3 regions of the Pseudomonas sp. X10 genome follow, and region 2 is predicted to be linked to each of the others. Evidence: riboswitches for the same ligand, from Rfam matches in the RefSeq annotation. Region 2 holds a riboswitch; each other region holds the start of a gene.

Region 1 (9,564 bases), 2.4 Mb from region 2:
ACAGCTGTTTATCCGTGATCGGGGCAGGTTGGTTCCCTCCCAGGAAGCGTTGGCGCTGATGGTGGATGTGGACCGGCTTTTCGTGGGGATTGAACTGATCGAGCATAAGCTCAAGAGCCTGAGCCGCTTTGGCATCGGCGAGTTGACTATTGCTATTCACCCCGCCCTCGGCAATACCTTCATTCCGAGGGCCATGGCATCGTTCGATGTGGGCAAGAAGGGGATTCGCGTCGTACTGAAGATACTAAGTTCCAAGGAGGTGTATCAGCAGGTTTTATCTGGCCAATGCGACATCGGCATCATGGCGGATGAAATGCCGTCGCAAGGACTGGAGAGCTCTCCTTTCCTAAATCACCCTGGCGTGATCGTAATGCCTGCGTCCCATCCGCTCGCCAAGCTCGACATCGTCCACCCCGAACATCTGGCAGGCGTAGAGTTCATTGCGATGAACCCGGAAGACAGCGCTCGCACGCGCTTCGATGCAGTGCTGGCGCACAGTGGGGTTGAGCCGGATATCCGTGTGGTTACCGCCTACTCGCATACGATTTGCGAAATGACCATGCTCGGGCTAGGCGTCGGATTCGTGGACCCCGTGTCGGTCCATGACTTCCTGGGCCGTGGACTGGTGGTCAAACCCTTCGGTGTGGATGTGATGTTCAGGAACCTAATGGTGTTTAGACCGGGTAAACCGCTGCATGAAAATGTCAGACAGTTCATGAGAGCGCTGAGGATTCAATTGGAGCGTGACCTGAAGCGCACGCTCACGAAACCGGTGACCGGCGTTTGACAAGGGAAAGCGCGTCGACGCCAGGCAGTCTGGCTTCGACGCGCTTGCGCTCAGGCCTTTGCGCACCAGGATCAGAATGCCATAGCTGGCCACCACTCACCCGGCTGGTTGGTCACCTCCAGACTCCACGCCATTCGACACCCCAGAAAACCGCTATTATAAGGCAATGATTAGAGCGACTTATCGCAATGTCAGGGCTCTATCGAAGGTGAATGACTCGGGTGATGAGGATGCAGTGAATCGCCCCTGGTTTCGTAGACACCTCCAAGCCTCATAATGAGGCCCAAATAGGAGGTGCTATGAGTCGTCAGCGTTACCCCGAAGAATTCAAGATCGAAGCGGTCAAGCAAGTGACCGAAAAAGGCAAACCTGTCGCCGATGTCGCCCAGCGTCTGGGCATGTCCGTGCACAGCCTTTACGCCTGGATCAAGGTCTACAGCAAGCCCGAAGAGCAGCGTCAGCAAGACGATGATCAGCAGGCCGAACTGCGCAAACTACGCGCTGAACTCAAGCGCGTGACGGAAGAGCGAGACATCTTAAAGAAGGCCGCCGCGTACTTTGCCAAGGAGTGCGGCTGAAGTACACCTTCATCAAGAAGCACTCGACGGATTACCCAGTGCGTCGCCTTTGCCAAACCCTCAAGGTGCACCCCAGCGGCTACTAGGCTTGGTTGGCCGAGCCTCAATCTGCCCGAGCAAAGGAAGATCGTAAGCGTCCGGCCAAGACGCGTCCTCGAAATCACAATCAGTCGGGGCTTCCGAGCCCCGTCTCCTAACAAAGCTGTGGCAGAGAAATTTCAAAATTTTTGAACCGAGGTTAATCTTCTGCCTCTTCGACTATGACGCAAGGACAGCTGATGGCCCTCACCAGTGAAATCTCTCCATACAACCCCGAGTGGCCGCTATTTTTTACCGCCGAAATCCGACGAATAGCGGAGGGCTTCGGTGCTGAGCTTATCGGAACTCATCATGTTGGTAGCACCGCCGTTCCAGGGCTTTCTGCCAAACCGGAAATCGACATCTTGGTTGTGGTGTCAGAGCATAAAAATGAGGTGGCTCGTAGCGAGTTCATGCGTACATTGGGCTATGTGCGGGGAACAGATCTTTCCGCCGGACATCACTTTTATCGTCGCGATGCTAATGGGGTGAGAACTCATAAAGTACACGTGTGCGTTGCTGGTCATGGACAGATTGCACGGATGTTACGTTTCCGCGACCTGTTGAGAGAAGACAGCACTATCCGCAAGCAGTACCAGGATTTGAAGCTGCGGCTCGAAGCTAACAACCGGGGAGGAATCGCCGAATATCTCGCGCATAAGGCACCCTACATTGACGCCTTGATGAATATGCACCTAAAGGATTAAGTTCGTGTCCATATCAGTTCTCCTGAGCGAAACGGGTAGCCACTGATGTGGCAGCAGCTCAGCAACCTCGCTTGCCCGCTGCGTTGGCAGGCGCGTGAGAACATCCTTCAAGTACGCGTACGGATCATACCCATTGAGCCGCGCAGACTGAATCAAACTCATGATTGCAGCCGCACGTTTGCCGCTGCGTAACGAGCCTGCAAATAACCAGTTCGAGCGACCGAGTGCCCACGGACGTATTAGGTTCTCGATCTGATTGTTGTCGATGGGCACAGCCCCATCGTCCAGGTAGCGCGTCAGCGTCACCCAGCGTTTCAGGCTGTAATCGAGCGCTTTGGCCGTGGCTGATCCGTTGGGCACCAGGTCTCGCTGAGCCAGCATCCAGTCATGCAGTGTTTTGCTTATCGGCACCGCCATTTCCTGCCGTATTCGCCAGCGGTCTTCATCGCTCATGTCCCGCGCCTGGCGTTCAACCTCATACAAGCCGCTGATTGAGTGCAGCGCTTGTTCGGCCAGCTGACTTTTGTTCGCCACGTGCAGATCGAAAAACTTGCGACGGGCGTGAGCCATGCAGCCGATTTCAGTGATGCCTTGCTCAAATCCGGCTTTGTAGCCAGCGAAGTCGTCGCAGACCAGCTTGCCGTTCCAGTCGCCCAGGAAGTTGCGCGCATGTTCGCCAGCACGGCTTGGGCTGAAGTCGTAAACCACCGCTTTGAGCGCCGAAAACGGGGTCGTGCTGTAGGCCCAGACATAGGCCCGATGGGTTTTCTTCTCACCTGGCGCAAGCATTTGCACCGGTGTTTCATCGGCGTGGATCACGCCCTGGTTCAGCACGGCTTCACGCAGTGCATCGACCAGCGGCTGAAGTCGAACGCCGGTTTGTCCGACCCACTGCGCCAAGGTCGAGCGGGCAATTGGCAGCCCGGCTCGGCCAAAAATCTTCTCCTGCCGGTATAGCGGCAAGTGATCGGAAAACTTGGCCACCATCACGTGAGCCAACAAACCTGCGGTTGGGATACCTTTGTCGATCACCTGGGCTGGCACCGGTGCCTGGATCAGGGTTTCGCACTGGCGACAGGCCCATTTGCCTCGCACATGTTGCTCGACGGTAAACACGCCCGGCGTGTAATCCAGCTTCTCGCTGACGTCTTCGCCGATGCGTTGAAGCTGGCAGCCGCAGGCGCACTGGGTATTTTCAGGCTCGTGGCGAAGCACCGTGCGCGGGAACTGCGGCGGCAATGGCGAACGTTTCGGGGATTGCCGTGGCTCGGCTTGTGGCGGAACCGGAAGGAGCTGTTTCAGCTCGGCCTCGATAGCTTCAAGGTCGGTATCGAGCAGGTCATCCAGCAAGCTGCTTTGCGCCGGGCTGATTTGCTCGCTGCGCTTGGCAAACTTGTGGCGTTTGAGTAGAGCAATTTCGTAAGTGAGCTCTCGATGATGGTTTCATCGTTCTGAATCTTCTTGCTCATCGCCTCGACTTGAGACTGCAACTGCAACGCCTGTGCCGCCAAGGCACGAAGCTGTTCCGGGGTCATCTGGTCGAGGTTAGGCGAGAAAGTCATGCCACCGATTGTGCCAGAGCAGACGCGGGACGACGACAAGTAGACCGGCCAAATGGCCGGCGTTTACAGCACAGTAATCACACCGCCTGCGCCAACGCGCTGCCACGGTAGGCCGAGTACCAACGCCTGGAGTTGGTCGCTGTCGAGTTCGACCTCGCAACCATGGCGAATGCCTGGCCAGTGAAACTTGCCTTGGTTCAGTCGACGCGTTGCAAGCCAAACACCCACGCCATCGTGCACCAGCACTTTCATCCGGCTAGCTCGGCGATTGGCGAACAGATAAGCGCAGTGCGGCTTCGCCGCACCGAACACCGCGATCACTCGGGCCAATGCCGTTTCGGTGCCGGCGCGCATGTCCATCGGCTCGGTGGCCAGCCAGATCGCATCGATGCGGATCATTGAGCGACAGCCCGAATAAATTGCGCGCAGCCCTCGGGATCTGAGGTTGGCTATTTCACCGTGATCACTTGCCCAGCCATCGGCAACTCGATGGTCACTGACGCTTCGGCTGGTCGTTTAGGTGCGGCTTTTAGTGGGACGAACGCCGGTAGCGAAGCCGCTGCGGGCTGATCTCGATAAAGCGGCAGCCATTTGCGGATGACGTTGGCATTGATGCCGTGGCGGATGGCGCCACTGGAAACCGTTGCGCCAGGTTGCAGGCATTCCTGAACGACTTGGCCTTTGAACGGTTTCGGATAAGAGCTTCGTTGGCGCATGGAAATCCTGGCGATAAGGGTGATCGCGTCCGCTTAAAAATACGTGGACACCATCGCCCTTAATGCTGGAGTTCGGAAGGTGAGTTCGCCGGACGCTTAGTGCGCCAGTTAAAGCTGGCGGAGGATAGTCGATGAAAGTTCGATACTGGTAAGAAATGGCGAATCAACCAGACCCCGAGTCATGCATGTTGCACCGCGAGGTGCAGGGTGAAGCGTTGACAGGGGAAACCGATGGGCCAGCCATTGAGCCGCGAAATCAGAAATCCGGGACGCCGATGCTGTTAAGCGAAGCAGAAGGCAATTCGCCAAGATCCTCAACCAGGAAGCCCGGGAGCTCGAGGCTGCCGGCGTGGACATCATCCAGTTCGATGAACCCGCCTTCAACGTCTTCTTCGACGAGGTGAACGAGTGGGGCGTCGCCACCCTGGAACGGGCCATTGAAGGCCTCAAGTGTGAAACCGCCGTGCACATCTGCTATGGCTACGGCATCAAAGCCAATACCGACTGGAAAAAGACCCTGGGCTCGGAATGGCGGCAATATGAAGAAGCCTTCCCCAAGCTGCAGAAATCGAGCATCGATATCGTCTCGCTGGAGTGCCATAACTCCCACGTGCCGATGGACCTGATCGAGCTGATCCGCGGCAAAAAAGTGATGGTGGGCGCCATCGACGTGGCCAACCACGCCATCGAAACCCCCGAGGAAGTGACCAATACCCTGCGCAAGGCCCTTCAGTTCGTCGACGCCGACAAGCTCTACCCGTGCACCAACTGCGGCATGGCTCCGCTGCCACGTAGCGTGACAAGAGGCAAGCTCAGTGCCCTGAGTGCAGGCGCGGAAATTGTCCGCAGAGAGCTCTCGAACTAGTGCTGAGCCTGACTCGAAGGTGGTAAACGCAGGCTCAGCTTGAGGTCAGCCCGAATACTCGGGCTGACTCGGGCCGTCTCCAGCACGTTCGAGCAGTACCTTATACCCAGGATCTACTATGTCATTCCCTAGTACTGCTATCGAGCCGTCGAGCTTCCGCGAAGCGCTTGGGCACTACGCCTCTGGCATCACGGTAATTACCTCGCACATGGACGACGAATCGATTGGCTTCACCTGCCAGTCGTTCTATAGCGTGTCGATGAGCCCGCCGCTGGTGTCATTCAGCGTAATGTCCAGTTCGGCTAGCTACCCTAAAATTCGTCAGGCAGGTCGATTCGCGGTCAACATCCTGTCGGGTGAACAGGTCAGCATTTCCAACCAGTTCGCTCGGCGAGGCACGGACAAGTGGTGTGGGGTCGAATGGCGGGAATCGCCGCTGGGGAATCCGATCATTGCCGGTAGCCTGCATTGGCTCGATTGCGAAATCCACGCTGAGCACGTAGCGGGCGATCACCTGATCGTCATTGGTGAAGTGAAAGCGTTGGACCTGCAGGAAGCTGCTGCTACGCAGCCCCTGCTGTATTTCAAAGGACAATATTGCAACCTCGCCGAGTTTGGCGCGGTTTGAGTGCTCACCCTCGCGGTCCTCTTTGATGTTTCATCGGCTGCTGCTTCGGTATCCCCTGAAGCATATTGCCGTGTTGGAGCCTGATCAGGGGTAAACCCTGAATGGAAAAGACGCCTGATGTTTCCATCAGGCGTCCTGGTTTTTCCTGGTTAGCTGGTCCGTCAGGACTGCAGCCTGGCGTTATGCCGGCTCCGGGGCGACAGGACTGGGCCTTGGGCCAGCCAGCCGAACACCAGGCCGAGGACGGTCCACAGCACTACGTGGATGCCGAGCGAGGCGATACGGAAGTTCCACAGCAACGAGGCGGAGAACTCTTTCGGTACCTCGTTGATGGTCGGGAACAGTTTGCCAGCTACCGACATGATCACGGTGTAAAGCACGATGGCCATGACCGCTGCAGTCCAGCCGCCGCTGCGGGCTAGCAGCTTGCGGAACAGGTTGACCGCTACCACCAACGCAGCGATCGACACTACCAGCATCAGGAAGAACAGCTTGGTGCGCTGCCCGATGGTTTCGGGATCACCGACCGCCGGCGGGTTGGCTGGATACTTCAGGGCGGGCACCAGGATCACGCTGATGAATGCCAGCACGGCAAGAATAGCCGCCAGCCCACGGGGGCCGATCCTCAGGCTTCCCATGCGACCCATGGCGAAGGCGAACACCAACGCGAAAATGCCGCCGATGGACACGCTGTAGACCACCATGCCTGTGAACAACCCGATGGTGCTCTGCACTTCCCGGCTGACCAACTCTTCTTCTTCGTCAGCGGCGCCATCGCCGTGATCATGGCTGTGCGTCATGGTTTCTTCGAAGGCGATGGCCTGGTCGACAGAGGGCTCACCGAACACCTTGGCGAAACCAAAGGCGAGGATGCCCGCCAACAGCCCGGCTAGCATGCCGCGCAGCAGGAGATTACCAATCATGTCGCGTTCCTCGGTCAGTGGCAGGGAAAGCCCAGCATGTGGCGGCCGTCGTGCACGAACTCATGCACATAGGCACCCGAGATCAGTGAGGTGGCACCTTGTTCTGCGCCGACGAAATAGATGGCCAGCAGCAGTAGCAGGCCAGCGAAAATCGCCCAGGGCAGGATTTCGCTCAGTGGCAGCGAGGGCAGCGACAAGTCGCTATCGGGGTAGTGGCAACGGTAGTGGCCATGCGAGGCTCCTGGAGAATGACGCGTTCGGTCAGGATGTTGTGGTTGTCGACAAAACTGGGGTCTGGCTCTCGGGTATCGATTACAGTGGCGCGACCGCACCGGGCTTTCACCGGCTTCCCAATTCGTAACAAAATAATACATTCCTGTTGCTAACTTCGCTCGTGAAGGTTGCTCCTGATGAAACGTATTCTGTTAAGGGTAGATCGTAGCGGGCCTGCCAGGACTTTTCGTTGGGGGCGTTGAAGTCGGACAACTGCACGGCGTTGCCGATGAAGATCGCGCCACGGGTGACATAGTCGAACGGTGTATTGCCATCCACCTGCTGCCAGCCGAGGCTGAAGGTATGCGGACCCTGGCTGTAGCGCGAAATGACGCTCCAGGTGGTGTTGTCGATGCGTCCGAAGAGGGCCTTGCCGGTGTCGGTGGTGCGATACAGGTTCAGGTCTAGGCTCAGGCTCCGTCGATCGTCCAGGGCATGGCTCAGCGCGATGCCGTGTACTTCCCGCAGGTGGAAGTGATCGCTGACATCGCCAACGCCGTGTGGCAGATCGCCTGACCAAGATTGCTGTTACGTGGTCGAACTTGCGTTGGTAACCCGCTGCAGATTGCTCGCTTGTTAGATGGCGTGAGTAGCCGGAACCGTTTGATTCAACATCACCGACGAGATGGTTCCTACAGGGTATTGCGCACCCTTGGAGGAGCCGGGTTGCGATATCGCCAAGCACACGCAGACAGCACATCCATGTGATAGGTATATGGGCACATCCATTTATATATGCCGGCCAAGCTCATGATCGGCGCCGCTCGTTTGCTGCTGCATGTGCAAAGGGCGAGTGTTTGAGTTACTTCGTCCCAGTCAATTAACTTCAGAAATTCCAGTCGCTTAATGGTGACTGGATTTCTTATGTCTCACGGTTTAGGAAACAGTGGTCATTTGCTCAGATTTTTTCAGGGGGAGTTCCAGGTTATCCTTCATGGAAGGGTTGCCATGGGCTAATACCAACAGCTGGATGTGTGATAGTGGATGTTTCACGTGTGTGGGGTTGTCACTGACTGCACAAAAAATAAAAGGGCACGGAATGTTTCCGTGCCCTTGCATATTAGTGAATGCCGACAGGTTTGTCGTTCTTGTCATAGCAGATCGGATGTTCGCAATATCCGCCAGCGTTTAGAACTTCCAGTTCATAAACCTCTGGGAGGTAGTGCTTAAGCTCCGCCTTAGTTACTTTATTTCCGTTGATAGTGCACTCGTCGTCCGCACGTGGGTTGCACCATGCTTCCTTTACTTCGATATTTTTTGTGGGTTTTGTCATGACGTTTTCTTCAGTCCGAGGGGTAACATCACTGGAAGAGCTAATCCCAATTTGCGCGTCAAGGCTATACGCTCCGACAGTGTCTTTTACAGTCGTTGAACTGATGCCGTGGTCGAGTAAAAATTCTTGCAGTGTTGTTCGTGCTTGCGCGTAGGTAACTTCTTTCCCTTTTTTGTGGGGACCACCATCCATGCGATAGGCAATCGGGTAGCCATCTTTGCTTTCATATATGTAGTAGTAAATGGACAGGGTAAAGCTGAGGTCTTGTCCGTACATGCCATAGGCGCCCGAGCCATTGGACGCACGACAGGTGCCACGCTGGCATGCGCCGCTTATCTGATTACTGAAGCTAATGTTACGCTGTTGTTGAGCGTCCCACCTGGTAATATTTCTAGGTAGGGTGTACCAAGTGCAGCGATAGAATTTAGCGCCATACTGATTTTTGGCTTCTGCGCAGGGAATTGCATAAGGTAAATCATTCATTGATTTTTCGTTGGGTAGCGTGCTTGGATATAGATACCCATAGTCAACATCCGCTTGAGCATTAAGCGAGAATAATAGTGGTAATAAGCCTGCTGTTTTCAGTATGCTTGATTTGGCTTTCATGTGCTTTGTCTGCGATGATTTGAGAAGGTTTATTTATTTTTTGTTTGCCCGTTTTTTATAGGCTACTTTGAGTTTTTTATTGACGTAATCTTTTACGATTTCATAGTCCGGGTCGTAAGTTGCGAGCGTATGGCCAACCCCCGCTGCTGCGGTCAATGTGGCAAGGGCCAATGTGGCGGGTGTAGATACCACGCTAAAGACTGCTCCTAGGGCTCCGCCTTGGATCAGGGATCCTTTAACATCTGTCCTGACTCGGCACTTCATGCCGAGGGCCTCTATCTTGGTTTCTACCAGCTTGATCCCTTCCATGAAATTTCCTCTGAGGCCGACTACCTCGAAGGACGATTTGCCTCTCACGAGACCTTCAATCTGCGCTTCATTCAGACCAGTTACGACGATCATGCTGCTTTGTGCTCCCTGCTTGGGATTTGAATTGGCGAGAAGGTCGAATATCAACCTTTAGGGTTGAGTATCGGCTCGCGAGGTCCTTCATGTCAACAGGTTGATGGCCAACCATTCAGGTTGCTCTGGAGGACGGCATGTCAAAAACCGATTCGAAGCAGTTGGC
Region 2 (9,564 bases):
ACCTGCTGCAGGCTGCCTGCCAGCGCTTCCAGCAAGCGGGCGAGCCAGCGGTCTACCTGCCGCTGGCGCAATTGCTCGACCGTGGCATCGAGTTGCTCGACTACTTGGAGCAGTACGAACTGGTATGCCTGGACGACCTACACGTGATCGCTGGCAAGCCTGATTGGGAAGAGGCCATGTTTCACCTCTTCAACCGCCTGCGCGACAGTGGCCGCCGCCTGCTGATCGCCGCCTCCAGTTCGCCGCGCGAGCTGCCGATCAAGCTGCCGGACCTCAAGTCGCGCCTGACCCTGGCCTTGATCTTCCAGATGCGTGGCCTGTCGGATGAAGACAAGCTGCGCGCCTTGCAGCTGCGCGCGTCACGCCGCGGCCTGCATCTGACCGATGAAGTCGGTCATTTCATCCTCACTCGCGGCACTCGCAGCATGAGCGCGTTGTTCGACCTGCTCGAGCGTCTCGACCAGGCTTCCCTGCAGGCCCAGCGCAAGCTCACCATCCCCTTCCTCAAGGAAACCCTGGGCTGGTAACCCCCGGAACAGGGCGGTCCAGACGCTAAAACAGAAAAGTCACATTTTTTTCGATTGAATTTGCAAATCGACCCGATAGAAGGCATAGTTTCCCCCTTCCAAAGGACTTCAGACACGGTCGTGCCCATGCTCAATCGCTTCGCACCCCTCGTGCCCCTCGCACTCGTGACCCTGCTTTTTGGCTGCGCGACCCACGGCCCGGCTTCCCAGCCCCAGGAGCCGCAACAGGTCGCCGCCCAGGCTGCGGTCAACGCCAAGCCAGCGGCTTCGTCGGTATTCGACGAGGAAGAGGCGGCCAGCGAAGAAACGCCAGACGCATTTTCCAAGGACAGCAAGCCCTACGAGTTGCCGGCCCTGGCTGACAGCATTCTGGAGCGCGGCATGTCGCTGATCGGTACTCGCTACCGCTTCGGCGGTACCTCGGAGAAGTCCGGCTTTGACTGCAGCGGTTTCATCGGTTACCTGTTCCGCGAGGAAGCCGGCCTGAAGCTGCCACGCTCGACCCGCGAGATGATCAACGTCGATGCCCCTCAAGTAGCCCGCAACAAGCTCAAGCCGGGTGATCTGCTGTTCTTCAGCACCAACGGTCGTGGCCGCGTCAGCCATGCAGGCATCTACTTGGGCGACAACCAGTTCATCCACTCCAGCAGCCGCCGCAGCGGTGGTGTGCGTATCGACAATCTCAGTAATAGCTACTGGAGCAAGACGTTCCTGGAAGCCAAGCGCGCACTGGCCATGGCGCCGACAGCGAACACTGTCGCGCGCAACTGAGCCCGATGGCGGCACCCCGACGGCGGCGTAGCTGAAAAGCTCGCCGCCGTGCGTATTTACAGAAAGCGTCTAATCTAAATTCTCAACTCTTTTCGGCTGCGGCCGACCGGCATCAGACAGGAAGTTCTGACCATGGCGATGATGGCGCGTTTCGCACTCCTTTCCCTGGCGGCACTGCTCGCAGCTTGCTCCAGCCATACCCCGACGCCGCCACCGGTGGTACAGCCGGTGGCTATCCCGAGCCAACCCTCTTTCTCTCCGGTCGCCGAAGACGTGCTGTTCAGGGCGATCGGCCTGGTCGGCACGCCGTACCGCTGGGGAGGCAACACACCGGATTCCGGTTTCGATTGCAGCGGCCTGATCGGCTATGTCTACCGTGACGCTGCCGGCATCAGCCTGCCGCGCTCTACGCGCGAGATGATCGGCATGCGCGCGCCGAATGTCGATATCAATGCCCTGCAGTCCGGCGACCTGGTGTTCTTCGCCACCAATGGCGGCTCGCAGGTCAGCCATGCCGGTATCTATGTGGGCGAGGGGCGCTTTGTCCATGCGCCCTCCACGGGCGGCACGGTGCGTCTGGACTACCTGTCCAACAGCTACTGGCACAAGGCCTATCTGCAAGCCAAGCGAGTCCTCCCGCCGGCGCATCTGGCGCGCAATCCCTGACTCCAGGGGCGTCGCAGGACTGGTAGGAGCCAGCGTTTGCTGACGATGGGGTGGTGCCGGTTGGCTGCGTCGATTTTCCTGATCGCTGCCCGGCTTGCCTCAGAGGTGCTGTTGGTTTGGATCAAGCCTGTTTCATCAACAACGCCACGCCAGGATGGTACTGCCCCAGCTCGTTGTGCAATTTGCGGTAGGCATAGGGAAAGTACCAGGCGATAGCGCAGGCGGTGTGTTTCTGCAGGTCGTCGACCAGGTCCTGCAGTTCTTCGGGGCTGGCGTGCTGGCCGGCCTTCCATGGGCTGACGAACAGGACTCCGGCTTTGAGCTGACTGGGATAGGCGACCTGCCTGGCGCTGGCGGCCACTTCTTGCAACGCGGCTGTCAGGTCGAGGTGGGCAATGCGTGGCCAACGTTGGCTGGCTTGCAGGTACAAGGCCTCTTCCCGGCTGGCGATCGACAGGTCGCAACGGCCTTCGCGCTCGCCTTCATCGCGGTGTTTCTTGCTCGGGTACTGTTGCAGGGCGGCCAGTTCGGCCTGCCAGGCTGCGGCCGAGAACAGTCCGAGATTGGTCGCTGATCCGTACCAGTAGGGGGCTTCGTTGTCACCATGGACTTGGTTGAAGCGTTCGATGCAGTCGAACCAGCGTTCCAGGGCAGGCCGCAGGAATTCCAGGCGCGGGTTGTTGATGATCAAGCCTTGCATGCTGCGCTCTCCTTATCATGGTGATCGAGCTCAACTGATGGCTACTTGATATCATTGCGGGCAGGCAGGTACAAGAGGGGAAACCGGCCATTGGTCCGGGCCATATTGGCCCCGGTTCGATTGACGCTCCTGATGCAACCCTCTAACCTTCGCGGCGTGTTTCAGGTGCTCTGCCACTAGTTCGGCAGGGTGAAACTGGGAAGCCGGTGGGCGCGGACAACGCGCGAATCCGGCGCTGCCCCCGCAACGGTAAGTGAGTCAAGGCCGCGCAAGGCCACTGGGTGTCCGCACCCGGGAAGGCGCGAGGCCCTGGGCCTAGGCCTGCTCGCAAGCCCGGAGACCGGCCTGTTACAGCCAACGGCATCACGGAGGGTGGTGCGCGGTGCACTGCGGCGATGCCGCAGCCCTGCGCGTTGTCCGTGAGCCTGCCTATTCATCTGTCGTCGCCTGGTGCCCGCCAGCGTGCGCCGCGTTGCCGGTGCCCCGACAGTTTGCGGAGAACTTCGATGAGCGAATCCACCGAGCGGGACGAGCGTCACCTGGCACGCATGCAGCGCAAGAAGGCGATAATCGACGAGCGTATCGCCAATGCCCCCAACGAATGCGGCTTGTTGCTGGTGCTGACCGGCAACGGCAAGGGCAAGAGCAGTTCGGCCTTCGGTATGCTTGCGCGGGCCTTGGGCCACGGTATGCAGTGTGGTGTGGTGCAGTTCATCAAGGGGCGCAACAGCACGGGCGAGGAGTTGTTCTTCCGGCGCTTTCCCGAGCAGGTGCGCTACCACGTGATGGGCGAAGGCTTCACCTGGGAAACCCAGGACCGCCAGCGCGACATCGCCGCAGCCGAGGCCGCCTGGGCGGTTTCGCGGCAAATGTTGCAGGACCCGTCCATCCAGTTCGTGGTGCTCGATGAACTGAATATTGCTCTCAAGCACGGTTACCTCGACCTTGACCAAGTGCTCGCGGACCTACAGGCGCGCCCGCCGATGCAGCATGTGATCGTCACCGGTCGCGCGGCCAAGCCCGAAATGATCGACCTGGCTGATACCGTCACCGAGATGGGGGTGGTCAAGCATGCTTTCCAGGCGGGCATCCGTGCGCAGAAGGGCGTCGAACTATGAGCCAAACCCGGCATTGTCCGGCGGTGCTGATCGCTGCACCGGCTTCCGGCCAGGGCAAGACCACGGTCACCGCCGCCCTGGCCCGCCTGCACCGCAACCTCGGGCGCAAGGTCCGGGTGTTCAAGTGCGGGCCTGATTTTCTCGACCCGATGATCCTGGAGCGTGCCAGTGGCGCGCCGGTGTACCAGTTGGACATGTGGATGATCGGTGAGCAGGAGAGCCGTCGGCTGCTCTGGGAGGCGGCTGGCGAAGCCGATCTGATTCTGATCGAAGGTGTCATGGGCCTGTTCGATGGCACTCCTTCGAGCGCCGACCTGGCCCGTCATTTCGGTGTGCCGGTGCTGGCGGTGATCGACGGCACGGCCATGGCCCAGACCTTCGGAGCCCTGGCCCTGGGCCTGGCGCGCTATCAGGCGGACCTGCCGTTCGCCGGGGTGCTGGCCAACCGGGTCGGCACCCTGCGTCACGCGCAGTTGCTCGAAGGCAGCCTGACCGAAGGGTTGCGCTGGTACGGTGGGTTGTCGCGGGAAAGCGGCATCGAGTTGCCGAGCCGGCACTTGGGGCTGGTCCAGGCCAGCGAGCTGAACGACCTGGACCTGCGCCTGGATGCCGCGGCCCAAGCCTTGGGCGCCAGTTGCGATGCCGCGCTGCCCCCGGCTGTGGCCTTTGCCGAGCCGAACAGCGTGAGGCCCGAACCGCTGTTGGCGGGCCTGCGTATCGGCGTAGCGCGCGATGAAGCCTTTGCCTTCACCTATGGCGCTAACCTCGACCTGCTCCAGGCCATGGGTGCCGAACTGGCCTACTTTTCTCCATTGCATGATGAGCGCCTGCCCGAGGTCGACAGCCTCTATCTGCCGGGCGGTTACCCGGAGCTGCACCATCACGCGCTTGCGGCCAACGTGCCGATGGTGCAAGCGATCCGTGCGCACCATGGGGCGGGCAAGCCTGTGCTCGCCGAGTGCGGCGGCATGCTTTACCTGCTGGATGCCTTGACCGACGTGGCGGGCGAACGTGCCGAATTGCTCGGGCTGCTACCGGGCGAGGCGGTGATGCAAAAGCGCCTCGCGGCATTGGCCCTGCAGGCCGTGGAGTTGCCCGAAGGCACCCTGCGCGGGCACACCTACCACCATTCGTTGACCAGCACTGTGCTGGAGCCCATTGCCCGTGGCCAGAGCCCCAACGGCGGGCGCGGCGCCGAGGCGGTCTACCGCTGTGGCCGTCTGACGGCCTCTTACGTGCATTTCTATTTCCCCTCCAACCCGAAGGCGGCGGCAGCGTTGTTGCGACCATGAGTGAACTGGCTTTCAGCGACGCCGAACGTGCGGCGATCTACCGGGTCATCGGCGAACGCCGTGACATGCGTCACTTTGCCGGGGGTGAGGTAGCGCCTGAGCTGCTCGCCCGCCTGCTGGCCGCCGCGCACCAGGCGCCCAGCGTCGGCCTGATGCAGCCTTGGCGCTTCATCCGTATCACTGACCGGGGCTTGCGCCAGCAGGTCCAGGCGCTGGTGGAGGAAGAGCGGGTGCGCACCGCCGAGGCGCTGGGCGAGCGTTCCGATGAATTCATGAAGCTCAAGGTCGAAGGCATCGGCGACTGCGCCGAGGTGTTGGTGGCGGCCTTGATGGACCAGCGTGAGGCGCACGTCTTTGGGCGGCGGACCTTACCGGAAATGGACCTGGCGTCGCTGTCCTGCGCCATCCAGAACCTGTGGCTGGCCGCCCGTGCCGAAGGCCTGGGCATGGGCTGGGTATCGCTGTTCGAGCCCAAGGCCCTGGCCGAATTGCTGCACATGCCGACCGGAGCCAAGCCGCTGGCGGTGCTTTGCCTTGGCCCGGTCAAGGCCTTCTACCCGGCACCGATGCTGGTGCTGGAAGGTTGGGCCGAGGAGCGGCCCTTGAGTGGGATGCTGTTTGAAAACCAGTGGGGGAATGGGCAATGAGCGTGGCTTTGCTGACCGTGGCCGGTGTCGCCCTGGACGCGTTGCTGGGCGAGCCGCAGCGTCATCATCCGCTGGTGGCCTTTGGGCGCATGGCCTCGCGTCTGGAGCAGCGCCTTAATGCCGGTGGCCGAGGCTGGCGCAGCCATGGCGTCAGCGCCTGGTTCCTGGCCGTGGTGCCGCTGACCCTGGTCATCCTGATCCTGTCCTGGCTGCCTGGCATTGGCTGGCTGGTGGAGATATTGGCTTTGTACTGCGCCCTGGGCATGCGCAGCCTCGGCGAGCATGTCTTGCCGGTGGCCGAGGCTTTGCGCCGGGGCGACCTCGACGAAGCGCGGCGGCGCGTGGGCTTTTTGGTCAGTCGGGAAACCCGCGAGTTGGACGAACCCGCCGTGGCCCGGGCCGCCACCGAGTCGGTGTTGGAGAATGGCAGCGATGCGGTGTTCGCCGCGTTGTTCTGGTTCGTCGTGGCTGGTGCCCCTGGCGTGGTGCTCTATCGTCTGAGCAATACCCTGGATGCCATGTGGGGTTACCGCAACGAGCGCTTCGAGCGCTTCGGCTGGGCGGCGGCGCGCATCGATGATGCCCTCAACTATATTCCAGCGAGGCTGGTGGCCCTGACCTATGCGGTACTGGGCAAGACGCGTCAAGCCCTGGGCTGCTGGCGCCGTCAGGCCCCGCTCTGGGACAGCCCCAATGCCGGACCGGCGATGGCGGCCGGTGCCGGAGCCCTGGGCGTCGAACTGGGTGGGCCGGCGGTCTACCACGGCGAACTGCATGAGCGTGCGCGCCTGGGCGAAGGCCCGATGGCCGATGCCGATGCCATCGAGCGCGGCTGGCAGCTGGTGCGCAAGGGTGTGTGGTTGTGGCTGTTGCTGATCTGCTTGGGAGCGCATTTGTATGCTTGAACATGGCGGCCGCTTGGCGCGGGCAGTGCAGCAGTACGGAATCCCACGGGAGCGCTGGGTGGACCTGTCCAGTGGCATCGCGCCCTGGCCATACACTATCCCGCCTATCCCGGAGCAGGCCTGGGCACGCTTGCCGGAGGTCGACGACGGGTTGGAGCAGGCCGCCCGGGATTATTATGGGGTCAGCCACGTACTGCCGGTGGCGGGGTCCCAGGCGGCGATCCAGGCCTTGCCACAACTGCGCCGCAGCGGTGTGGTCGGCGTGCTCTCGCCGTGCTATGCCGAGCACGCCGAAGCCTGGCGTCGCGCTGGCCATCGGGTGCAGGAACTGAGCGAGGATCAGGTCGAGCATTGTCTCGACAGCCTTGATGTGCTGGTCGTGGTCAATCCCAACAACCCAACCGGACGTGTGGTGCCCGAGGAGCGCTTGCTCGACTGGCATGGCCGGCTGGCGTCGCGCGACGGTTGGCTGCTGGTCGATGAAGCGTTCATAGACAATACCCCGCAGCAAAGTGTTGTCGCGTTGGCCGACCGGCCGGGCTTGGTCGTGTTGCGTTCGTTCGGCAAGTTCTTCGGCCTGGCCGGGGTCCGCCTGGGCTTCGTGATCGCCGAGCCGCAACTGTTGCAGCACCTGGCCGAACTGCTTGGGCCTTGGACCGTCAGCGGGCCGACACGGGTGCTTGGTCAGGCCTGCTTGCGCAACGAATTTGCCCACCTCTACCAAATGGGGCGCTGCGCCGATGCCAGCCGGCGCCTGGCCAAGCTGTTGGACAGTGTCGGCTTGACGCCCACCGGTGGCTGCGACCTGTTCCAGTACGTGCAGACCCCGCAGGCGCCGCTGCTGCATGAGTTCCTCGCCAAGCGTGGCATCCTGCTGCGGCTGTTCAACGACCCACCGGCCCTACGCTTGGGCCTGCCTCCTCTCGATGAGGACTGGTACCGTTTGCGCAAGGCGCTGATCGATTTCAATAAGGAGACGGCATGAGCACCCTCATGGTGCAAGGCACCACCTCCGATGCCGGCAAGAGCACCCTGGTGACAGCCTTGTGCCGCTGGTTATTGCGCCAGGGCGTCGGCGTGGTGCCGTTCAAGCCGCAGAACATGGCCCTCAACAGCGCGGTCACGGCCGACGGCGGTGAGATCGGCCGGGCCCAGGCAGTGCAGGCCCAGGCCTGCCGGCTGGCGCCGCACACCGACATGAACCCGGTGCTGCTCAAGCCCAACAGCGACACCGGCGCCCAGGTGATCGTCCACGGCCGGGCTGTCACCAGCATGAATGCCGTGGCCTACCACGACTACAAGTCTATCGCCATGCAGGCGGTGCTGGCGTCGCACCAGCGCCTGAGCGCCGCCTACCCAGTGGTGATGGTCGAGGGGGCGGGATCGCCGGCGGAAATCAACCTGCGTGCAGGCGACATCGCCAACATGGGGTTCGCCGAGGCGGTGGACTGCCCGGTGATCCTGGTAGCCGACATCAACCGCGGTGGGGTGTTCGCTCATTTGGTCGGCACGCTCGAGCTGCTGTCGCCCAGTGAGCAGGCGCGGGTCAAGGGCTTCGTCATCAACCGCTTCCGTGGCGACATCGCCCTGTTGCAGCCGGGCTTGGACTGGCTCCAGGCGCGCACCGGCAAGCCGGTGCTGGGCGTGTTGCCTTATGTCACCGACCTGCACCTGGAGGCCGAGGACGCTATCGACGTGCGCCAGGCCGTCAAGGCCGAGCGCGCCCTGAAGGTCATCGTCCCGGTACTGCCGCGCATCAGCAACCACACCGATTTCGACCCGCTGCGCCTGCACCCCCAGGTGGACCTGCAGTTCATCGGACCTGGCCAGCCGATCCCGGCGGCGGACCTGATCATCCTGCCCGGCTCCAAGAGTGTGCGCGGCGACTTGGCGCAATTGCGTGCACGTGGTTGGGACACGGCCATCGCCCGGCACCTGCGCTATGGCGGAAAACTCATCGGCATCTGTGGTGGCTTGCAGATGCTTGGCCAGCAGGTGCATGACCCCCTCGGGCTGGAAGGCCCGGCTGGTTCCAGTCCGGGCTTGGGCCTGCTGGACTACGACACCGTGCTCGAGGCCGACAAGCAGTTGCGCAACGTCAGCGGTACCCTGCGTCTGGAGCAGTCGCCGGTCAGCGGCTACGAGATCCATGCCGGCGTCACCACGGGCCCGGGCCTGGAGCATCCTGCGCTGCAACTGGCGGATGGGCGCTGCGATGGTGCGATCAGCGCCGATGGGCAGATCCTCGCCACCTACCTGCATGGGTTGTTCGAAGGCAGTGAGTCCTGCGCCGCGCTGCTGCGCTGGGCTGGGCTGCAGGCGGTCGAGGTCATCGACTACGAGGCCTTGCGCGAACGTGACATCGAACGCCTGGCCGACCTGGTCGAGCGGCACCTGGACACTGCGCGGCTGCGCCAACTTTGTGGGCTCGACAGACATGCGTAACCTGATCCTTGGCGGCGCCCGCTCCGGCAAGAGCCGCCTGGCCGAGCAACTGGCCACGGCCAGTGGCCTGCCGGTGACCTACATCGCCACCAGTGAGCCGCTGGACGGCGAGATGAATGCGCGGGTCAAGCTGCACCGCGAGCGGCGCCCCGTTGAATGGGGGCTGATCGAAGAACCCCTGGCGTTGGCCGCTGTGCTACGCGCCGAAGCGGCCAGCGGACGCTGTCTGCTGGTCGACTGCCTGACCCTGTGGTTGACCAACCTGCTGATGCTGGATGACGAGCAGCGCCTGGCTGAGGAGCGCGATGCGTTGCTCGAGTGCCTGGAGACCCTGCCTGGCACGATCATCCTGGTCAGTAACGAAACCGGTCTGGGCGTGGTGCCCATGGGCGAACTGACCCGGCGCTATGTCGACCAGGCCGGCTGGTTGCACCAGGCCGTGGCCGAACGCTGCCAGCGCGTGGTGCTGACGGTCGCTGGCCTTCCCCTCATA
Region 3 (9,564 bases), 1.2 Mb from region 2:
GGGTAGCGCTTGCGCCGCGCCAGCAACCAGTGCCGGGCCTCTTCCAGGGCCGCAAGCAAGGGGGTGCCGCCACCAGCACCCAGGGTCTGGAGCCAGGGCTGCAGGGCGGCGGAGGCCTTCAGCCCGTGGCGCTGCCAACATGGTGTGCGGCCGCTGGCGGTGAGCAGGGCCAAACGGGCGCGTTGGCGGTAGGCCTGATCGAAGAACTCGGCCAGCAGCCCCTTGGCCCGGCTCAGGGCCTGGTAGCGGCGGGTCGAGGCTGAAGCGTCGACGATCACCAGCCACAGCTCCGGTGCCTGGGCCCGACGCTGCTGCCAGCACAGGTCCTGGCGCTGCCGTGGCTTGCCCTTGAGCAGGCTCGGCAGCCAGGCTACCCGCCCGGTCGCGGCTGTCCGCGGGCGGCCTCGAGGGCCGCCTGTCATGTGACCGACACGGGGTCGGGCATCCGCCGCCAAGGCGCCTTGCTGACGGATGCTCAGGGCTTTTTTGCCCAGTTTGGGACCTCGCGGCGGGCACCGCTGGCAACAGCCTGGGGCGGCAGCGCGCCCCAGTCACCCTGCCCGGCCTGGTCACTGGCGTGATCGCTGCCTCCTTGCGGGGGCGCCGGTGAAGTCGCCGCCGCTGGCGACTCACGCCGCCGATGGCGCAAGGCGAACTCAGCCACCGCATCCAGGTCTTCCTCCTCTATTGCCGCCCCACCGCGCCAGGCAGCATGGGCCCGGGCGGCGCGCAGCCAGACCAGATCGGCCCGCAGGCCATCCACGCCGGCGACAAAACAACGCTCGGTGATCCACGCCAGGGCCTGGTCATCCAAGGGAATCTGCTGCAGCCGCTCACGCGCCGCCTGGCAGCGCTCGCGTAGCTCCGCCTGGGCCTCGGCCCAGTGCACACAGAAGGCTTGCGGGTCGCTATCGAATGCCAGGCGCCGGCGGATGATCTGTTGCCGCGCCTCAGGCGCAGGCTGCCCCTCAAGGGCGACATTCAAGCCAAAACGGTCGAGCAACTGCGGGCGCAGCTCGCCCTCTTCCGGGTTCATGGTGCCGATCAGCACGAAGCGCGCACTGTGCCGGTGGGAAATGCCATCGCGCTCGATACGGTTAGTGCCACTGGCCGCGACATCGAGCAGCAGATCGACCAGATGATCGGGCAACAGGTTTACCTCGTCGACATAGAGCACGCCACCATCGGCCTGGGCCAGCACGCCTGGCGAAAACTGCGCCTTGCCCTGGCCCAGTGCGGCGTCCAGGTCGAGCGTGCCTACCAGGCGCTCTTCCGTGGCTCCCAGCGGCAGCGTGACAAATGGCCCTTCGCCTAGCAGATCAGCCAGCCCCCGGGCCAGGGTGCTCTTGGCCATGCCACGCGGGCCTTCGATCAGCACGCCGCCGATCCTGGGGTCGATGGCGGTCAGGCACAGGGCCAGCTTGAGTGGTTCTGCGCCGACCACGGCGGCCAGGGGGAATTGTACGGGTTCGGTCATCTCATGCCTCTTCTTCGCCTTCGAGCAACTGCTCCTCGAGCGCCTCGCGGTAACTGCCCGGCTGCTGCCACAAGCCGCGCTGCTGGGCTTCCAGCAGCCGCTCGGTGATGTCGCGCAAGGCTTCGGGGTTGTGCTGGCGAATGAATTCGCGGGTCGCGGCGTCGAGCACATAGGCATCGGCCAGCGACTGGTAATGGTGGTCGTCGATCAGGTGGGTGGTGGCATCGAAGGCGAACAGGTTGTCGACCGTGGCCGCCAGCTCGAAGGCTCCCTTGTAGCCGTGGCGCTTGATGCCATCGATCCACTTGGGATTGAGGGCACGGGCACGGATCACACGGTTCAGCTCTTCCTTGAGGGTACGGATACGCGGCCGGTCGGCCTGGCTGTGGTCGCCGTGATAGCTGGCCACGGACGTATCGGCCAGGGTCTCGGCCGCCGCCAGCATCCCGCCCTGGAACTGGTAATAGTCGTTGGAATCGAGCAGGTCGTGCTCGTGGTTGTCCTGATTCTGCAGCACCGCCTGTACCTGGCCCAGGCGCCGGGCGAACTCGGCGCGCGCCGGGGTGCCGTCATCGGTCGCGCCATAAGCGTAGCCACCGTGGTTCAGGTAGACCTCGGCGAGGTCTTCGCGGTTGTGCCACAGGCGCCCGTCGATAGCATTCTGCACCCCAGCCCCGTAGGCCCCTGGCTTGGCCCCGAAAATCCGCCAACCCGCCTGGCGCGCCGCCTGTTCCGCGTCCAGCCCTGCGGCCAGTAACGCCGCACGCTCGGCGCGCACCTTGGCGGCCAGGGGGTTGAGCTCGTCCGGCTCGTCCAGGGCAGCCACTGCCTGAACGGCAGCATCGAACAGGCGAATCAGATTGCCGAAGGCGTCACGGAAGAAACCGGAGACCCGCAGCGTCACGTCCACACGCGGGCGATCGAGCAGGCTCAGCGGCAGGATCTCGAAGTCATCGACCCGCTGACTGCCGCTGGCCCACACCGGGCGCACACCCAGCAGGGCCATGGCCTGAGCAATGTCGTCGCCACCGGTGCGCATGGTCGCCGTGCCCCAGACCGAAAGGCCGAGCTGGCGCAGGTGATCGCCATGGTCCTGCAGGTGGCGTTCGAGGATCAGGTTGGCCGAGGCGAACCCCAGGCGCCATGCCGTGGTGGTCGGCAGATTGCGCACGTCGACGGTATAGAAGTTGCGCCCGGTGGGCAGCACCTCCAGACGACCACGACTGGGCGCTCCGCTAGGCCCGGCGGGCACGAAGCGCCCTTGCAGGGCAGCCAGCAAGCCTTGGATCTCCGCCTGGCCGCAAGCATCCAGGCTGGGGGCGACCTCGGCGACCAAAGCCTGCAGCACCGCCTGTACCGGCTGCCAGGCGCTGCCCTCCGGCAGGACCGCACGGTCCTCCAGGCAGGCCTCGATCAAGCGCACGGCATGCAGCTCCAAGCGTTCGCGGGTATCGCCGTGGGTGCGCCAGGGCTCGTCGCTGACGCCTTGCAGCAGGGTTGGACGCGGGCCGTTCCAGGGCTGGCCGAGGTCGCAGTCGAGTGGGTCGAAGCCCAGGCCGAACGCCTTGGCCATGGCCCGGATCAAGCTGGCGTTGCCCCCCCGGCCATCGCCCCGCTCCACCCGCAACAAGGCCAGCAGGGTGTCCAGGCGCAGGCGCCCTTCGGGCGACTGGCCGAACACATGCAGGCCGTCACGAATCTGCGACTCCTTGAGGTCGCATAGGTAAGTGTCCAGGCGCGGTAACCAGATGGCCGCGTCGTCCAGCGCACCTTCGAGCTGCAGTTCGCGGTCAATGTGGTTGGCCTTCACCAGTTCGAGGATGTCGCGCTGCAGCTCGCGGGCACGACGCGGATCGAGTAACTGGGCTTCGTAGTACTCATCGGCCAGGCGTTCCAGATGACGCAGCGGGCCGTAGGTCTCGGCGCGGGTCAGCGGCGGCATGAGGTGGTCGATGATCACCGCCTGGGTGCGCCGCTTGGCCTGGGCGCCCTCGCCCGGGTCGTTGACGATGAAGGGGTAGATATTGGGTAACGGCCCGAGCAACGCATCCGGCCAGCACTGTTCGCTGAGCCCGACGCCCTTGCCGGGCAGCCATTCGAGGTTGCCATGCTTGCCGACATGGATCAGCGCATCGGCGGCATAGCCGTGGCGCAGCCAGAAGTAGAAGGCCAGGTAACCATGGGGTGGCACCAGGTCCGGGTCGTGGTAGACCGAGCTGGGGTCCAACTGGTAGCCACGGGCCGGCTGGATGCCGACGAAGGTCAGGCCCAAGCGCAGGCCGGCGATCATCATCCGCCCGCTACGGAACATCGGGTCCTGCTGCGGCGCGCCCCAGCGCTCCAGCACGGCCTGCTGGTTGGCCAGCGGCAGCGCGGCGAAGGCCGCCTGGTAATCGGCCAAGCTCATGCTCTGGGCACAGGGGCGCTGATCGAGGTTGTCCAAGTCATTGGTCACGCCGCCGAGCAGGTCGTGGATCAGCGCGGTACCGCTGTCAGGCAGTTGGGCCACTGGGTAGCCCTCGGCACGCAGGGCCTTGAGGATGTTCAGCGCGGCGCCCGGCGTGTCCAGGCCTACGCCATTGCCGATACGTCCGTCACGGGTCGGGTAGTTGGCCAGTACCAGGGCCACGCGTTTCTGCGCGTTGGGCAGACGCGCCAGCTCGACCCAACACCGCGCCAGCTCGGCGACGAAATCCATACGTTCCCGATGCGGGCGATAGCAGACCACGTCCGACTGGCTGCGCTCGCTGCGCCAGGCCAGGTCCTTGAAGCTGATCGGCCGGGTGATGATCCGCCCGTCCAGCTCCGGCAGAGCAATATGCATGGCCAGGTCACGGGCGCCCAGACCTTGCTCGCTGGCTTCCCAGCCCGGCTGGTTATCCTGGGCACAGATGGCCTGCAGCACCGGGATATCCCGGCGAAACGGCCGCAGATTGGGCTGCTCCGGACTGGACAGGGCAAAACCGGTGGTGTTGAGGATCACCTCGGCACCAACCTCGTCCAACCAATCCTCGACCTGGGCCAGGCAGGCGCTTTCCTTGAGGCTGGCCACCGCGATCGGCAACGGGTTGAGCCCGGCCGCCTGCAAGCGCTCGCAGAAGGCGTCGATAAAAGCGGTATTGGCGGCCTGCAGGTGCGAGCGGTAGAACAGCAGCGGCGCCACCGGTCGCTCGGGATGCCACTGGCCGTACCAGTCCGCTAGGCAAGCATTGCCCTTTTGCGGGTGGTAGACGGCGGTGCGCGGCAGTTGTACCGGCTCATCCCAGGAATAGTCACGCCCCAGCCACTGGCTGGCCAGGCAATTGAACAGGTTCAGGGCATTGCCCTTGCCACCCTGGCGCAGGAAGTGCCAGAGCCGCTCGGCCTGCTCATCCGACACGCTGCCCAGACTCATCAGTTCAGGGTCCGGACGATCGTCACCAGGTACCAAGATCAGCTGTATGCCCTGCTCGGCCAGGGCGACCAATTGCTCGACGCCATAGCGCCAGTAGCCGACGCCGCCGTGCAGCGACACCAGGATGACCTTGGCGTGGCGCAATACCTGATCGACATAAAGGTCGACCGAGGCATGGTTCTGCACCTGCATCGGGTTGGCCAGGCGCAGGCTGGGGTAATCGTCCGGCAACTGCTGGGCAGTTTCGGCCAGCAGCGCCAAGTGCGAATCGCCGCTGCAGAGGATCACCAGGTCGGCGGGGGTCTGGCCGAGGTCGGCGATGCTGTCGTCCGGCACGAAACCGCCGGGCTGGGTCCGCAGCAGGTGCATGGATCAGGCGCCCAGGGCCTGGCGCAGGCGCGCTTCCAATTGCGCCGCGTCTAGCTCCTGGCCAATCAGCACCAGGCGCGTGACGCGTGGCTCGTCGGCGCGCCAGGCGCGGTCGAAGTGCTTGTCGAAACGCGTGCCCACGCCCTGGATCAGCAGGCGCATCGGTTTACCCGGTATGGCGGCGAAACCCTTGGCGCGCAGAATGCCGAATTCGACCACCAGTTGGGTCAGGGCATCGAGCAGCAGACTTTCGTCAGCTTCCGGCAGGTCGATGGAGATCGAATCGAAGGCATCGTGATCGTGGTCGTCGTGGTCATCACCGTCGTGATGGCTGTCATGGTGGGTACGGCGGCCATCGATGTGCGCCTCTGACTCGGCGCCCACGCCCAACAGGACCTCCAACGGCAGGCGGCCGCTGCTCGCTTCGATCACCTTGACTGCCGGCGGCAGCTCTTCGAGCACTTCGGCGCGCACCTTGGCAAGACCGTCGGCGGCGATCAGATCGGCCTTGTTCAACACCACCAGGTCAGCGCTGGCCAACTGGTCGGCGAACAGCTCGTGCAGGGGCGACTCATGGTCAAGGTTGGGGTCGAGCTTGCGCTGGGCATCGACCTGCTCGGGGTAGGCAGCGAAGGTGCCCGCGGCCACGGCCGGGCTGTCGACCACGGTGATCACCGCGTCGACGGTGCAGGCGTTGCGGATTTCCGGCCATTGGAAGGCTTGCACCAACGGCTTGGGCAGGGCCAGGCCGCTGGTCTCGATAAGGATGTGGTCCAGGTCGCCACGGCGTGCGACCAGCTCGCGCATCACCGGGAAGAACTCTTCCTGCACGGTGCAGCACAGGCAGCCATTGGCCAGTTCGTAGACGCGGCCGCTGGCCTCTTCCTCGGTACAGCCGATGCTGCACTGCTTGAGGATCTCACCGTCGATGCCCAGCTCGCCGAACTCATTGACGATGACGGCAATGCGCCGCCCTTGGGCGTTGTCGAGCATGTGCCGGAGCAAGGTGGTCTTGCCCGAGCCGAGGAAGCCGGTAACGATGGTGACGGGGAGCTTGGCCAGTGTTTTCATGTCGATGCCCTTGGCAGGATGGCGGGCATGCAGGACGAGGACCGCCAGCCGGACAAGGCCTGGGCGCGTTCGCCACCGGATCACCCCGCCCGGTTGAAAGTCGAAATCGGAACGAGGCAGGTCTCCTGGCTTGCACCTTGCCGGCCTCGGCCGGGTCGGACGACGCCTTCCCGCGCCTCGGCGCAGTGGCTGTGTCGTTCCTTTCAGTGCTTACAGTTGCGGGGGCAGCCGCGGCTTCACCGCGTTCCCGTCTTAGCTTCGCCTGGCACGGATGCCATTGCGAAGAACCTCGAAGCGGCTAGGCTACGCAGTGCCCTGCAGGCGGTCAACCGCTGCCTGTGATTGACGGGGAAACGGCCCCGTGATTTGCTAGCAACCTGCGTTCAGGTGCCCCTTCGGGGGTGAAACGGGAAACCGGTGCGTCGCAGGCCCTGACCGGGCCGGACAAAGCCGGTGCTGCCCCCGCAACGGTAAGCGAGAAAAGCGTCAAGACCACTGCGCCCGTCGTATGGCATGGGAAGGTGACGCCTCTGACAGTGCGTCCACTGCCCTGTCCTCGTCAGCCCGGAGACCGGCCTGTCGTCGATTGAACACCCCGCGGTGGGCGGGCGTTGTCGCAAACCCCGGCGGGCCGCGTCCGGGGTTTCGTCGCGCTTGCCTGTTGCCCCTAAACAAGCAAGAGGAAAGCGTCATGCCCATCACGACCGCCAAGCACAGCGTCGCCACCCCCGCCAGCCTCAGCCAGCGTGTACTGATCGCCGCCGGTGCCAGCCTGCTGGGCCTGTGCCTGATCTACTTCGCCGGTTTCTCGCACATCGACGCGGTGCACAATGCCGCTCACGACACCCGCCACAGCGCCGCCTTCCCTTGCCACTGAGTACGCCCGCATGATCAAGCGCATTGCCCGTACCGCCGGCTTCAGCGGACTACTCGCCGCCCTGTTACTGACCCTGTTGCAGAGCCTTTGGGTCACTCCACTGATCCTCCAGGCGGAAACCTATGAAAGCGCGGCCCCCGCCGGCGAGCACCACGAGCATGGCGGCGAAGCCGTTGCCGCCCATGAGCACGACGACGAGGTCTGGGCGCCGGAAGATGGCTGGCAGCGCCTGCTTTCCACCACCGGTGGCAACCTGGTGGTCGCGGTCGGCTTCGCCCTGATCCTCGCCGCCCTCTATAGCCTGCGCGAACCAGGCCGGGTCACCACTGGCGCGCTCTGGGGCCTGGCGGGCTTCGCCGTGTTCTGCCTGGCGCCGACCTTGGGCTTGCCGCCGGAGCTGCCAGGCACCGCTGCTGCCGACCTAGGCCAGCGCCAGGGCTGGTGGATCGCTACCGCCGCCGCCACGGCCGTGGGCCTAGCACTGCTGGTGTTTGCCCATCACTGGCTGTTCAAGGTACTTGGCGCAGCGCTGTTGGTCGTGCCCCACCTGATCGGCGCCCCGCAGCCCGAGGTGCATGAAAGCCTGGCTCCCGAGGCCCTCGGCAAGCAGTTCGTGATCGCCTCCTGGCTGACCAACGCGGCCTTCTGGGTAGCCCTCGGCCTGATCACCGCCTGGCTGTACCGGCGTGGCAACCACGCCTGATGCGCACAGCAGGCTGCAGCCCGGCCCTGTACGCTGGCATCGGCTGCCGCCGTGGTTGCCCGGCCAGCGAGCTGGGCGACCTGCTCCATCAGGCCCTTGACACCCATGGCTTGCCCCTGGCAGCGCTCAAGGGCCTGGCCAGTATCGACCTGAAGTCGGATGAGGTCGGGTTACGGCAACTGGCCGATGAACTCGGCCTGCCCCTGGTATTCTTCAGCGCCGCGCAACTGGCCCACTTCGAAGCGCGGTTGAGCCACCGCTCCACCACGGCCTGGCGACACAGCGGTTGCTGGGGCGTCGCCGAAAGCGCGGCGCTGGCCATGGCCACCCGCCATGAAGGCCATGCCATCTTGCAGGTTCCTCGCCGCGTACAGGGCCAGGCGACCCTGGCATTGGCCTGCGGCACCGGGTTTGACGGATAATCGCCGTTTTACCCAGCAAGGATTCCCCATGACGGTCTATTTCATCGGCGCAGGCCCCGGCGACCCGGAGCTGATCACGGTCAAAGGCCAACGCCTGATCCGCCAATGCCCGGTGATCATCTATGCTGGCTCGCTGGTCCCGGCCGCCGTGCTCGAGGGCCATACGGCCCGGACCGTGATCAACAGTGCCGAACTGCACCTGGAACAAATCATCGCAGCCATCCGTGACGCCCATGCAAAAGGCTTGGACGTCGCCCGTGTCCACAGTGGCGACCCGAGCCTGTATGGCGCCATCGGCGAGCAGATCCGCCACTTGCGCGAGCTCGACATCGACTACCAGATCATCCCCGGCGTTACTGCCACGGCCGCCAGCGCGGCCCTGCTCGGCTGCGAGCTGACCCTACCCGACGTGGCGCAGACCGTGATCCTCACGCGTTATGGCGATAGCTCGCCGATGCCGGCTGGCGAACAGTTGGCCGACCTCGCACGCCACCGCTGCACCCTGGCCATCCACCTGGGGGTCAAGCACCTGGACAAGATCGTTGCGGACCTACTGCCCCATTACGGTACCGACTGCCCGATCGCCGTGATCCATCGTGCCACCTGGCCGGATCAGGACTGGGTACAGGGCACCCTGCAGGACATCGTCGAACGCGCCCGGGAAAAGGGCTTTCGCCGCACCGCGCTGATTCTGGTCGGCCATGTGCTGGGCGATGCGCCCTTCGCCGAGTCGGCGCTGTACCGCGCTGGCCATGCCCACCTCTATCGGCCCTGAGCAGGCGAGCTTGCCAGCCCAGCCCTGGCAGTTGCAGACTCGACAGTCCCTCTCCACCCGAGGCCCCCGCCATGCTTGAGCTACGCCCTAACTGTGAATGCTGTGGCACCGATCTGCCGGGAGACAGCCCGGATGTCCTGATCTGCTCGTTCGAGTGCACCTTCTGCCGCGCTTGCAATGACAGCCAGTTCAAAGGGCATTGCCCGAACTGCGCAGGCACCCTGGTCGCTCGTCCGGCCCGCGTCGGTGCGGCCCTGGCGCGCAATCCAGCATCCACCGAACGTATTCTCAAGGCTCATGAAGGTTGCCACGGCATGCGTTCGAACACCTGACCTGGGCAAGCCCCTGATACTGCGCCTGTAAGCACCACGCTCACAGGCCCATCAGCGGCCTGAGCCTGCGTATACTCGCCGTTCCCTCGCTCATAGCAGCAACACCCTCCTCAAAGACAGCCATGCCTGTAGGCCTTTTCAACA

Evidence for each region. A riboswitch is a leader RNA that binds a small molecule or an ion and turns the genes downstream of it on or off. The one in region 2 is predicted to bind cobalamin.
Region 1: another riboswitch for cobalamin. It lies ahead of ACYU03_RS21800 (CbtB domain-containing protein); the one in region 2 lies ahead of cobO (cob(I)yrinic acid a,c-diamide adenosyltransferase).
Region 3: another riboswitch for cobalamin. It lies ahead of cobW (cobalamin biosynthesis protein CobW); the one in region 2 lies ahead of cobO (cob(I)yrinic acid a,c-diamide adenosyltransferase).

The regions. Positions count from the first base shown of each region.
Region 1 is NZ_CM142677.1:4,761,997-4,771,560, reverse strand. Features, by position in the region: gene ACYU03_RS21845 (LysR substrate-binding domain-containing protein) at 1-787, shown strand, start outside; partial or broken gene ACYU03_RS21840 (transposase) at 1,087-1,448, shown strand; gene ACYU03_RS21835 (GrpB family protein) at 1,644-2,150, shown strand; partial or broken gene tnpC (IS66 family transposase) at 2,139-3,712, opposite strand; gene tnpB (IS66 family insertion sequence element accessory protein TnpB) at 3,776-4,111, opposite strand; gene ACYU03_RS21820 (transposase) at 4,162-4,428, opposite strand; gene ACYU03_RS21815 (uroporphyrinogen decarboxylase/cobalamine-independent methonine synthase family protein) at 4,691-5,293, shown strand; gene ACYU03_RS21810 (flavin reductase family protein) at 5,412-5,921, shown strand; gene ACYU03_RS21805 (CbtA family protein) at 6,083-6,862, opposite strand; gene ACYU03_RS21800 (CbtB domain-containing protein) at 6,859-7,041, opposite strand; cobalamin riboswitch at 7,113-7,250, opposite strand; partial or broken gene ACYU03_RS21795 (OprD family outer membrane porin) at 7,235-7,570, opposite strand; gene ACYU03_RS21790 (hypothetical protein) at 8,178-8,996, opposite strand; gene ACYU03_RS21785 (hypothetical protein) at 9,030-9,398, opposite strand; gene ACYU03_RS21780 (helix-turn-helix domain-containing protein) at 9,536-9,564, shown strand, end outside.
Region 2 is NZ_CM142677.1:1,442,702-1,452,265, forward strand. Features, by position in the region: gene hda (DnaA regulatory inactivator Hda) at 1-527, shown strand, start outside; gene ACYU03_RS06720 (C40 family peptidase) at 654-1,298, shown strand; gene ACYU03_RS06725 (C40 family peptidase) at 1,431-1,964, shown strand; gene ACYU03_RS06730 (hypothetical protein) at 2,086-2,664, opposite strand; cobalamin riboswitch at 2,811-3,027, shown strand; gene cobO (cob(I)yrinic acid a,c-diamide adenosyltransferase) at 3,171-3,782, shown strand; gene ACYU03_RS06740 (cobyrinate a,c-diamide synthase) at 3,779-5,074, shown strand; gene bluB (5,6-dimethylbenzimidazole synthase) at 5,071-5,721, shown strand; gene cbiB (adenosylcobinamide-phosphate synthase CbiB) at 5,718-6,626, shown strand; gene cobD (threonine-phosphate decarboxylase CobD) at 6,619-7,611, shown strand; gene ACYU03_RS06760 (cobyric acid synthase) at 7,608-9,071, shown strand; gene cobU (bifunctional adenosylcobinamide kinase/adenosylcobinamide-phosphate guanylyltransferase) at 9,064-9,564, shown strand, end outside.
Region 3 is NZ_CM142677.1:2,614,295-2,623,858, reverse strand. Features, by position in the region: gene ACYU03_RS12005 (vWA domain-containing protein) at 1-422, opposite strand, end outside; gene ACYU03_RS12000 (ATP-binding protein) at 476-1,477, opposite strand; gene cobN (cobaltochelatase subunit CobN) at 1,479-5,240, opposite strand; gene cobW (cobalamin biosynthesis protein CobW) at 5,244-6,311, opposite strand; cobalamin riboswitch at 6,410-6,618, opposite strand; cobalamin riboswitch at 6,679-6,905, shown strand; gene ACYU03_RS11985 (CbtB domain-containing protein) at 7,003-7,188, shown strand; gene ACYU03_RS11980 (CbtA family protein) at 7,199-7,891, shown strand; gene ACYU03_RS11975 (cobalamin biosynthesis protein) at 7,891-8,313, shown strand; gene cobM (precorrin-4 C(11)-methyltransferase) at 8,342-9,088, shown strand; gene ACYU03_RS11965 (DUF1272 domain-containing protein) at 9,160-9,420, shown strand.